DNA from 2 places in the Bradyrhizobium sp. CCBAU 51753 genome. Region 2 is predicted to be linked to the other one. Evidence: predicted binding sites of a transcription regulator. Region 2 holds the regulator's gene; the other holds the start of a gene.

Evidence for each region. Region 2 encodes PhoB, which activates phosphate uptake and scavenging genes when phosphate is short. Its sites were predicted from a motif close to TGTCATNNANCTGTCAT; they were not measured.
Region 1: the regulator PhoB is predicted to act here: its motif matches at 3,311-3,327, upstream of ugpB (sn-glycerol-3-phosphate ABC transporter substrate-binding protein UgpB).

The regions. Positions count from the first base shown of each region.
Region 1 is NZ_CP030037.1:110,225-114,897, reverse strand. It holds gene XH93_RS00495 (sn-glycerol-3-phosphate import ATP-binding protein UgpC) at 1-82, opposite strand, end outside; gene ugpE (sn-glycerol-3-phosphate ABC transporter permease UgpE) at 89-937, opposite strand; gene ugpA (sn-glycerol-3-phosphate ABC transporter permease UgpA) at 937-1,818, opposite strand; gene ugpB (sn-glycerol-3-phosphate ABC transporter substrate-binding protein UgpB) at 1,937-3,256, opposite strand; gene XH93_RS00475 (CaiB/BaiF CoA-transferase family protein) at 3,475-4,673, opposite strand, start outside.
Region 2 is NZ_CP030037.1:8,658,858-8,663,530, reverse strand. It holds gene pstC (phosphate ABC transporter permease subunit PstC) at 1-645, shown strand, start outside; gene pstA (phosphate ABC transporter permease PstA) at 650-1,495, shown strand; gene pstB (phosphate ABC transporter ATP-binding protein PstB) at 1,492-2,310, shown strand; gene phoU (phosphate signaling complex protein PhoU) at 2,414-3,130, shown strand; gene phoB (phosphate regulon transcriptional regulator PhoB) at 3,245-3,955, shown strand; gene XH93_RS39815 (GcrA family cell cycle regulator) at 4,040-4,552, opposite strand.

The sequences.
Region 1 (4,673 bases), 570 kb from region 2:
CGACATCGACGTCGACGCCCTTGATGGCCTCGAAGCCGCCGGGATAGGTCTTGCGGACGCTGCGCAGCGTGACGTTTGCCATGAGCTCCTACTTTTCCGTCTCGACCAGTCCACGCACGAACAGTTTCTGCATCGCGACCACGACGAACACCGGTGGCAGCATCGCGAGCAGGGCGGTCGCCATCACCACCGGCCATTCGGTCAGCGCGTCGGTGGTGGTGATCATCTTGCGGATGCCGACCTGGATGGTCTGCATGTCGTCGCGGGTCGTGATCAACAGCGGCCAGAGATATTGATTCCAGCCGAGGATGAACAGGATCACGAACAGCGCCGCCATGTTGGTGCGCGACAGCGGCAGCAGCGTATCCCAGAAGAAGCGGAACGGGCCGGCGCCGTCGATCCGCGACGCCTCCAATAGCTCATCCGGCACGGTCATGAAGAACTGCCGGAACAGCAGCGTTGCGGTGGCCGAGGCGATCAGCGGCAGCGACAGGCCGGCATAGCTGTCGAGCAGATGCAGGTCGGCGACGATCTTGTAGGTCGGATAGATGCGCACCTCGACCGGCAGCATCAAGGTGATGAAGATGATCCAGAAGATCGCCATCCGGAACGGAAAGCGGAAATAGACGATCGCATAGGCCGAGATGATCGAGATCGCGATTTTGCCGATCGCGATCGCCAGCGCCATGACCAGCGAGTTCAGCATCATGTTGAGCACCGGCTCGCGGGTCGAGCCGCTCGTGCCGACGAACAGCGTCTGGTAGTAGGTCTCGAGGAAATGGCCGCCCGGCAACAGCGACATCTGGCCGTTGGCGATGACCGCGTTGTCCTGGGTCGAGGCGACCAGCGCGAGATAGACCGGGAAGGCGACGATCGCGATCCCGATCCACAGGATCACGTGAGCCAGATAGCGCTGAAAGCCCTCTTCCTCGACCATCAGTAGGTCACCTTGCGTTCGACGAAGCGGAACTGGATCGCCGTCAGCATGATGACGATGACCATCAGGATCACCGACTGCGCCGCCGAGGAGCCGAGATTGCCGCCGAGCAGGCCGTCGGTATAGACCTTGTAGACCAGCGTTTCCGTCGCCTTGCCGGGGCCGCCGCGGGTCATCGTGTCGATGATGCCGAAGGTGTCGAAGAAGGCGTAAACGATGTTGACGACCAAAAGGAAGAAGATGGTCGGCGACAGCAGCGGGAAGATCACGGTCCAGAACCGCCGCATCGGACGGGCGCCGTCGATCGCGGCAGCCTCGATCACGCTCTTCGGGATGCTCTGCAATCCGGCGAGGAAGAACAGGAAGTTGTAGGAGATCTGCTTCCAGGCTGCGGCCAGGATGATCAGCAGCGCGGCTTGGTCACCGTCGAGCAGCGGATTCCAGTCGACGCCGAGCGCGCGCAAATAGCGCGACAGCACGCCGAGCGAGGGATGCAGCATGAATACCCAGAGCACGCCGACCACCGGCGGCGCCACCGCATAAGGCCAGATCAGCAGTGTGCGGTACAGCGTCGAGCCGCGCAGCGGCTTGTCGGCCATGACGGCCAGCAGCAGCGCGAAGGACAGCGAGGAGATGGCGATCGCGAACGAGAACACGAAAGTCCTGACGATCGCGGTGAAATAGGCCGGGTCCTTGAACAGCTCGAGATAGTTCTCGAACCAGACAAAGCTCGTCGAAAGGCCGAAGGCGTCCTGCAGCAGGTAGGACTGGATCACCGCCTGCACGGCTGGCCAGTAGAAAAAGATCAGCACGATCGCGAGTTGCGGGGCAACCAGCGCGTAAGGCAACAGCTTTGATTGGAAGATCGCTTGCTTTTGCATGATCTTGGAAAACTGGCAGGCCGCGGGATGCGGCCTGCCGGGATGGTTCTAAAGCTTGAGCATGATCTTTTCGGAAAACCGCTTCGCACTTTTCCGGATCATGCTTTAACCCATCATGTCAGCGGACGGCGGCCTTTTCAAACTGCCGCAGCATCGTGTTGCCGCGCTCGACGGCCGAGTCCAGCGCCTGCTTGGCGGTCTTCTTGCCGGCCAGCGCCTGCTCGATCTCCTCCGACCACATGTCGCGCAGCTGCACCATGTTGCCGAGGCGCAGGCCGCGGGAGTTCTCGGTCGGCTCCTTGTTGGTGAGCTCCAGCAGCGGGGTCTCGAGATAGGGCTGCTCCTTGTAGAAGCCCTCTTCCTTGGCCTTGGCATAGGCCGCCTTGGTGATCGGCAGATAGCCGGAGGCCTTGTGGATCCAGACCTGGCGGTCGGTGTCCGACAGGAAGGTCAGGAATTTGGCCACGCCCTTGTACTCCTCGGGCGACTTGCCGCCCATGATCCAGAGCGAGGCGCCGCCGATGATCGAGTTCTGCGGCGCGCCCTTGGTGTCCGGATAGTACGGCATCGGCGCCGCGGTGAAGTTGAACTTGGCCTGCGCCTTGACGTTGCCGAAGAACGCCGACGAGGTCAGGTAGATCGGGCATTCGCCCGAGGTGAAGCGGCCCTCGCCGGTGTTGGTGCGGCCGGCATAATCGTAGGTCTTGTCCTTCTGCAGCTCGACCAGGTTTTCGAGGTGCTTGAGCTGCAGCGGGCCGTTGAACTCGAGCACGGTGTCGAAGCCGTCGAGGCCGTTGGCCTTGCTGGCGAGCGGTACGTTGTGCCAGGCCGAGAGCTGCTCGAGATTGACCCAGGTCACCCAGGAGCCGGAGAAGCCGCAGGTATTGTAGCCTGCCGCCTTCAGTTTCTTGGCGTCATCGAACACCTGCGGCCAGGTCTTCGGGATCTCGGCGATGTTGGCCTTCTTCAGCGCGTCGAGATTGACCCACATCACGGTCGACGACGAGTTGAAGGGGAACGACAGCATCTCGCCCTTCGAGGTCGAGTAATAGCCGGTGATCGCGGGCAGATAGTTCTTCGGATCGAACTTCTCGCCGGCGTCGGCCATCAGCTTGTAGACCGGCTTCACGGCGCCGGTGGCGGCCATCATGGTCGCGGTGCCGACCTCGAACACCTGCATGATGTGCGGCGCGTTGCCGGCGCGGAAGGCGGCGATGCCGGCGTTCATGGTGTCGGCGTAGCCGCCCTTATAGGTCGGGATCACCTTGTAGTCGGATTGTGCAGCGTTGAAATCGTTGGCCAGCTTGACGATGACGTCGTTGTTGGCGCCAGTCATCGCGTGCCACCACTGAATCTCGGTCACCGCAAACGCCGGCGACGCGCCGAACGCCAGTGTGGCAGCAAGTGCAACAGCCGCACCAAATTGTCGAAGTGCCATCAATAATCCCTCCCCTCGGCCGTCAAAAATGTGCGCTTGCGCTAGCAGCGCCCTGTGACGTTCACATGACTTGTGTAAGCGGCCAAAACGAAAGCGGCAAGCGCAACAAAATGGAAGCCGGAAAATAGGCGAAGACCCGCAGGCGGCCGGAGCCGCCCGCGGCGCGCAGGCGTGCTCACGCCGCAGTGCGGCATTTGACGATTTTGCCGGTTAAGGCCTCAGCGCTTGCGCTCGGGGCCGCAGACTACGCCCTTGTCGACCAGGGCGTTGATCTCGTCTCTCGAATAGCCGAACTCGCCGAGCACCTCGGCGGCGTGCTGGCTGAATTTCGGCGGGGTGCGGCGCAGGCTCGGCTTGGTGCGGTCGAGCCGGATCGGCGAGGCGACGCCCTTGTACCAGTCCTTCTCGATGACGTCGCCGCGGTGGAGGGTGTGCGAGTTGGTCAGCGCCTGGTCGATCTTCTGCACCGGCCCGGCCGGCAGGCCGGCGGCGAGCAGGCGGTTGCACAGCGGTTCGGCCTCGTGCTGGCTGAAGACCGCGGCGAGCTCGACGCGCAGCGCATCGCGGTTGGCGATGCGGTCCTTGTTGCGGGCAAAGCGCGGATCGGTGCCGAGCTCGGGCTTGCCGATCTCCTTGGCGAGCTTGCGGAAGGTGCCGTCATTGCCGACGCCGATGAAGATGTTGTCGGTCTTGGTCGGGAAGATCGCGTAGGGCACGAGGTTGGGATGCTCGTTGCCGGTGAGCGACGGCGGCTTGCCATGCATGAAATAGTTCGCGGTGTGCGGATGCATGATCGCAAGGCCGGTCTCGTACAGCGTGGTCTCGAGGAACTGGCCGAGGCCGGAGCGCTGCCGCTCCGACAGCGCCATCAGGATGCCGATCGCCGCATAGAGCCCGGTGGTGATGTCGACCAGCGGCACGCCGATGCGCATCGGGCCGCTCTCCGCCGAGCCGGTGGCCGCGATCATGCCGGTCATCGCCTGGATGATCGCGTCATAGCCGGGATTGCCGCCGCGCGGGCCGTCGGCGCCGAAGCCGGAGATGCGGCAATGCACGAGGCGGGGAAATTTTTCGCGCAGCACGTCGTTGCCGACGCCCCATTTGTCGAGCGTGCCGGGCTTGAAATTTTCGATCAGCACGTCGGCAGTCTCGAGCATCTTCAGCAGGACGGCGCGGCCGCCCTCGGAGGCGAGGTCGAGGCCGACCGAGCGCTTGTTGCGGTTGATGCCGACGAAATAGGCCGCGTCCTCCTCGTGGAACGGAGGGCCCCACTCGCGCACCTCGTCGCCGGCGGGCGGCTCGACCTTGATCACGTCGGCGCCGTGGTCGGCGAGGATCTGCGTGCAATAGGGGCCGCCGAGCACGCGCGTCAGATCGATCACGCGCAGTCCGGTCATCGCGCCCGCAGCCGCTGGGG
Region 2 (4,673 bases):
CTGTGCCCGCAGTGGCTGCGCCGCCCGATCGGCATCGCGGTCGAACTGCTCGCCGGCATCCCCTCGATCATCTACGGCATGTGGGGCTTCTTCGTGCTGGGCCCGTTCCTCGCCAACACCTTCCAGCCGTTCATGATCCGGATCTTCGAGGGCGTGCCGGTGCTGGGCGCGATCTTCGCCGGCCCGCCGTCCTATCTCAGCCTGTTCAATGCGGCGCTGATCCTGGCGATCATGGTGCTGCCCTTCATCACCGCGATCTCGGTCGACGTGTTCAAGACCGTGCCGCCGGTGCTCAAGGAGGCCGCCTACGGCATGGGCTGCACCACCTGGGAAGTCGTCAAGAACGTGGTGATCCCCTACACCCGGGTCGGCGTGATCGGCGGCATCATGCTGGCGCTCGGCCGCGCGCTCGGCGAGACCATGGCGGTGACCTTCATCATCGGCAACTCGTTCCGCATCTCATCGTCGATCTTCGCGCCGGGCACCACGATCTCGGCGGCGATCGCCAGCGAATTCGCCGAGAGCGACGGGCTGCATCAGTCCGGCCTGATCCTGCTCGGCCTGCTGCTGTTCGTATTGACCTTCTTCGTGCTCGCCGCGGCGCGTCTGATGCTGATGCGGCTTGAGAACAAGGCGGGGAAGTGACGCCATGAACCCGATCTACAAATCCCGCCGCCGCAACGACATCATCATCCGCGCGCTCTGCTTCGCTGCCGCCGCGTTCGGCGTCACCTGGCTGGCCCTGATCCTGCTGACGCTGCTCTACAACGGCATCGCCGGCCTCAGCGTGCAGTTGTTCACCCAGAACACGCCGCCGCCCGGCTCGACCGAAGGCGGCCTGCTCAACGCCATCGTCGGCTCGGTCATCATGACCGTGATCGGGGTCGGCATCGGCGCGCCGCTCGGCCTGTTCGCCGGCACCTACCTTGCCGAATACGGCAAGCATGACAAGCTGACCTCGGTGATCCGCTTCATCAACGACATCCTGCTCAGCGCCCCCTCGATCATCATCGGCCTGTTCATCTACGGCGCGGTGGTGGTGCCGATGCGCGGCTTCTCGGCGATCGCCGGCGCGCTCGCGCTCGCCGTCATCGTCATCCCGGTCGTGCTGCGCACCACCGAGGACATGCTGCTGCTGGTGCCCAATCCGCTGCGCGAGGCGGCAAGCGCGCTCGGCCTGCCGCGCTCGCTGGTGATCAAGCGGATCGCCTACCGTGCCGCCCGGTCGGGTCTGATCACCGGCGTGCTGCTGGCGACCGCCCGCGTCGCCGGCGAGACCGCGCCGCTGCTGTTCACCGCGCTGTCGAACCAGTTCTTCAGCCTGAGCCTGAACAAGACGATGGCCAACCTGCCGGTGACCATCAACAACTTCGTGCAAAGCCCCTACGCCTACTGGAAAGAGTTGGCCTGGAGCGGCGCACTGCTGATCACCTTTACCGTGCTCGCGCTGAATATCGGCGCGCGTATCCTTGGTGCCGAAAGGGCCGCAAAATGACCGAGCTTTCGATTTCGACCACCGCCGCCGGCCACGTTCCCCAGGCGCCGCTGCCGGAAGCCGCGCCGAAGGTTACGGCGCGCAACCTCAACTTCTATTATGGCGAGCACCACGCGCTGAAGAACATCAACCTGACGCTCGGCACCAACCGCGTCACGGCGTTCATCGGCCCGTCGGGCTGCGGCAAGTCGACCTTGCTGCGCATCTTCAACCGGATGTATGATCTCTATCCGGGCCAGCGCGCGGTCGGCCAGCTGATGCTGGACCAGACCAACATCCTCGACGCCAAGCTCGACCTCAACCTGCTGCGGGCGCGGGTCGGCATGGTGTTCCAGAAGCCGACGCCGTTCCCGATGACGATCTATGAGAACATCGCCTTCGGCATCCGCCTTTACGAGAAGATCTCGAAGTCGGAGATGGACGGCCGGGTCGAGAAGGCGCTGCGCGGCGGCGCGCTGTGGAACGAGGTCAAGGACAAGCTGAACGCCTCCGGCCTGTCGCTCTCCGGCGGCCAGCAGCAGCGCCTGTGCATCGCGCGCACGGTGGCGGTGCGGCCCGAGGTGATCCTGTTCGACGAGCCGTGCTCGGCGCTCGATCCGATCTCGACCGCCAAGGTCGAGGAGCTGATCCAGGAACTGTCCGAGGACTACACGATCGCGATCGTGACCCACAACATGCAGCAGGCGGCGCGCGTCTCCGACAAGACCGCCTTCATGTATCTCGGCGAGTTGATCGAGTTCGACGACACCAACAAGATCTTCACCTCGCCGAGCGATCGGCGCACCCAGGACTACATCACCGGTCGGTTCGGCTAACGCCTGATCGGAAAAAAGCGGGGATGGTTTCCCGCCGAGATCAGGCTGAAATGAAGGCATGAGATCGTGATCCTCTTGGGATTATGATCGAAGGAGACAAGCGATGGCTTCTGAACATACCGCCAAGGCATTCGACAGCGACCTGCAGGAGTTGACCCGCCTGGTCGCCGAGATGGGCGGCCTGGTCGAGCGCATGATCACCGAGTCGGTCGATGCGCTGATCCGCCGCGACGTCGCGCTCGGCAAGCGCGTGGTCGCCGCCGACATCGAGATCGACAGCCTGCAGCGCGTCATCGAAGAGCGCGCGGTGCTGACGATCGCGCGGCGCCAGCCGATGGCGATCGACCTGCGCGAGATCGTCAGCGCGATGCGGGTGGCCACCGACCTCGAGCGGATCGGCGACCTCGCCAAGAACATGGGCAAGCGCGTCGCGGCGCTGGAGAGCGATTTCCAGCCGCTGAAGCTGATCCGCGGCCTCGAGCACATGACCGACCTCGTGCTGTCGCAGGTCAAGTCGGTGCTCGACGCCTACGCCGCGCACGATTTGCCGGCGGCGATGAACGTCTGGAAGGGCGACGAGGAGGTCGACGCGATCTGCACCTCGCTGTTCCGCGAGCTGCTCACCTACATGATGGAAGATCCGCGCAACATCTCGTTCTGCATCCACCTGATGTTCTGCGCCAAGAATATCGAGCGGATCGGCGACCACGCCACCAACATCGCCGAGACCGTGTTCTACATGATCGAGGGCCAGCAAATCACCGACAAGCGCCCGAAGGGCGACATGACCAACTTTGCGACCACGGTGCCGGGTAACTGAAGCACGATCCGGAAAAGTGGGTACCGGTTTTCCGACAAGATCGTGCTCATCAGGACGATGAGCGTTTCGGTTTTGCGTCTGGGCAACGGATCAAGATAGAGAGAACTTAGACCGATGAGCGCACGCATTCTGGTAGTCGAAGACGAGGAAGCGCTGACAACGCTGTTGCGCTACAACCTCGACGCGGAAGGCTACGATGTCGAAACGGTCGGGCGCGGCGACGATGCCGACACCCGCCTCAAGGAGCGCGTTCCCGATCTCGTGGTGCTCGACTGGATGCTGCCGGGCCTGTCCGGCATCGAGCTCTGCCGCCGCTTGCGGGCACGTCCCGAGACCAAGCAGCTGCCGATCATCATGCTGACCGCGCGCGGCGAGGAGAGCGAGCGGGTGCGTGGGCTGGCCACCGGCGCCGACGATTATATCGTCAAGCCGTTCTCGGTGCCGGAGCTCCTGGCGCGGGTGAAGGGCCTGCTGCGCCGCGCCAGCCCCGAGCGGCTCGCCACCGTGCTGACCTATGGCGACATCGAGCTCGACCGAGAGAAGCGCCGCGTTGCGCGCTCCGGCCGCCCGATCGATCTCGGCCCGACCGAATATCGGCTGCTCGAATTCTTCCTCGAGCATCCCGGCCGCGTGTTCAGCCGCGAGCAGCTGCTCGACAGCGTCTGGGGCCGCGACATCTATATCGACGAGCGGACCGTTGACGTGCATATCGGCCGCCTGCGCAAGCTGCTCAATCCGGGCCGCGAGCAGGATCCGATCCGCACCGTGCGCGGCGCCGGCTACGCCCTCGACGACCGTTTTGCCAAGGCCGAGCCGCAGCCGTAAGGCCCGGTCCGACCGCTGCAACAAAAAAATCCCCGCCTTCGCGGGGATTTCTTTTTTGACGTCGTCGCTGGTTTCGTCGTCGGCCTATTTGAGCTGCGGCTTGTTCGACGGCCGGCGGCGATCGCCGGCGGGCTGGTAAGCGACGCGCGAGTGGTGCGCGCAATAGGGCAGGCCGGTGAGCGCCTTGCCGCCGCAGAAGAAGAATTCCGGGCTCGAGGGATCGCCGACCGGCCAATGGCAGGTGGCCTCGTTCAGCTCCAGCAGCGACAGCCGCTGGCTCATCGGCACCACGTTGTCGTAGGCGATCGGATCCGGCTCGAGTTCGACCTCGAAAGCCTGCGCCAGCGCGGTGTTGCCGCGCGAGACCGGGCGCGCCACCCGCATCATGTGCTGGGCGGGACGGGCCTTGCGCTGCCGCGGCGCGGCGGTGGAGGGCGCCTTGGCGCGGCCGGACAGGCCGAGCCGATGGACTTTGCCGATCACGGCGTTTCGCGTCACATTGCCGAGTTCCGCCGCGATCTGGCTGGCGGAGAGGCCACTCTCCCAGAGCTTCTTCAGCTGCTCGACGCGATCGTCGGACCAGGTCAATACCGTCATCGCATTCTTCCTTTCGCGGTGCGCCGGCCGGTGATGGGAGCGGCGCTGCGAGCCAAATCTGTCAAAATCCCCGCGGTCAGAATCCCTTAGCCCTCGCCGGGCGTGCTGTTGCGCCCGAACG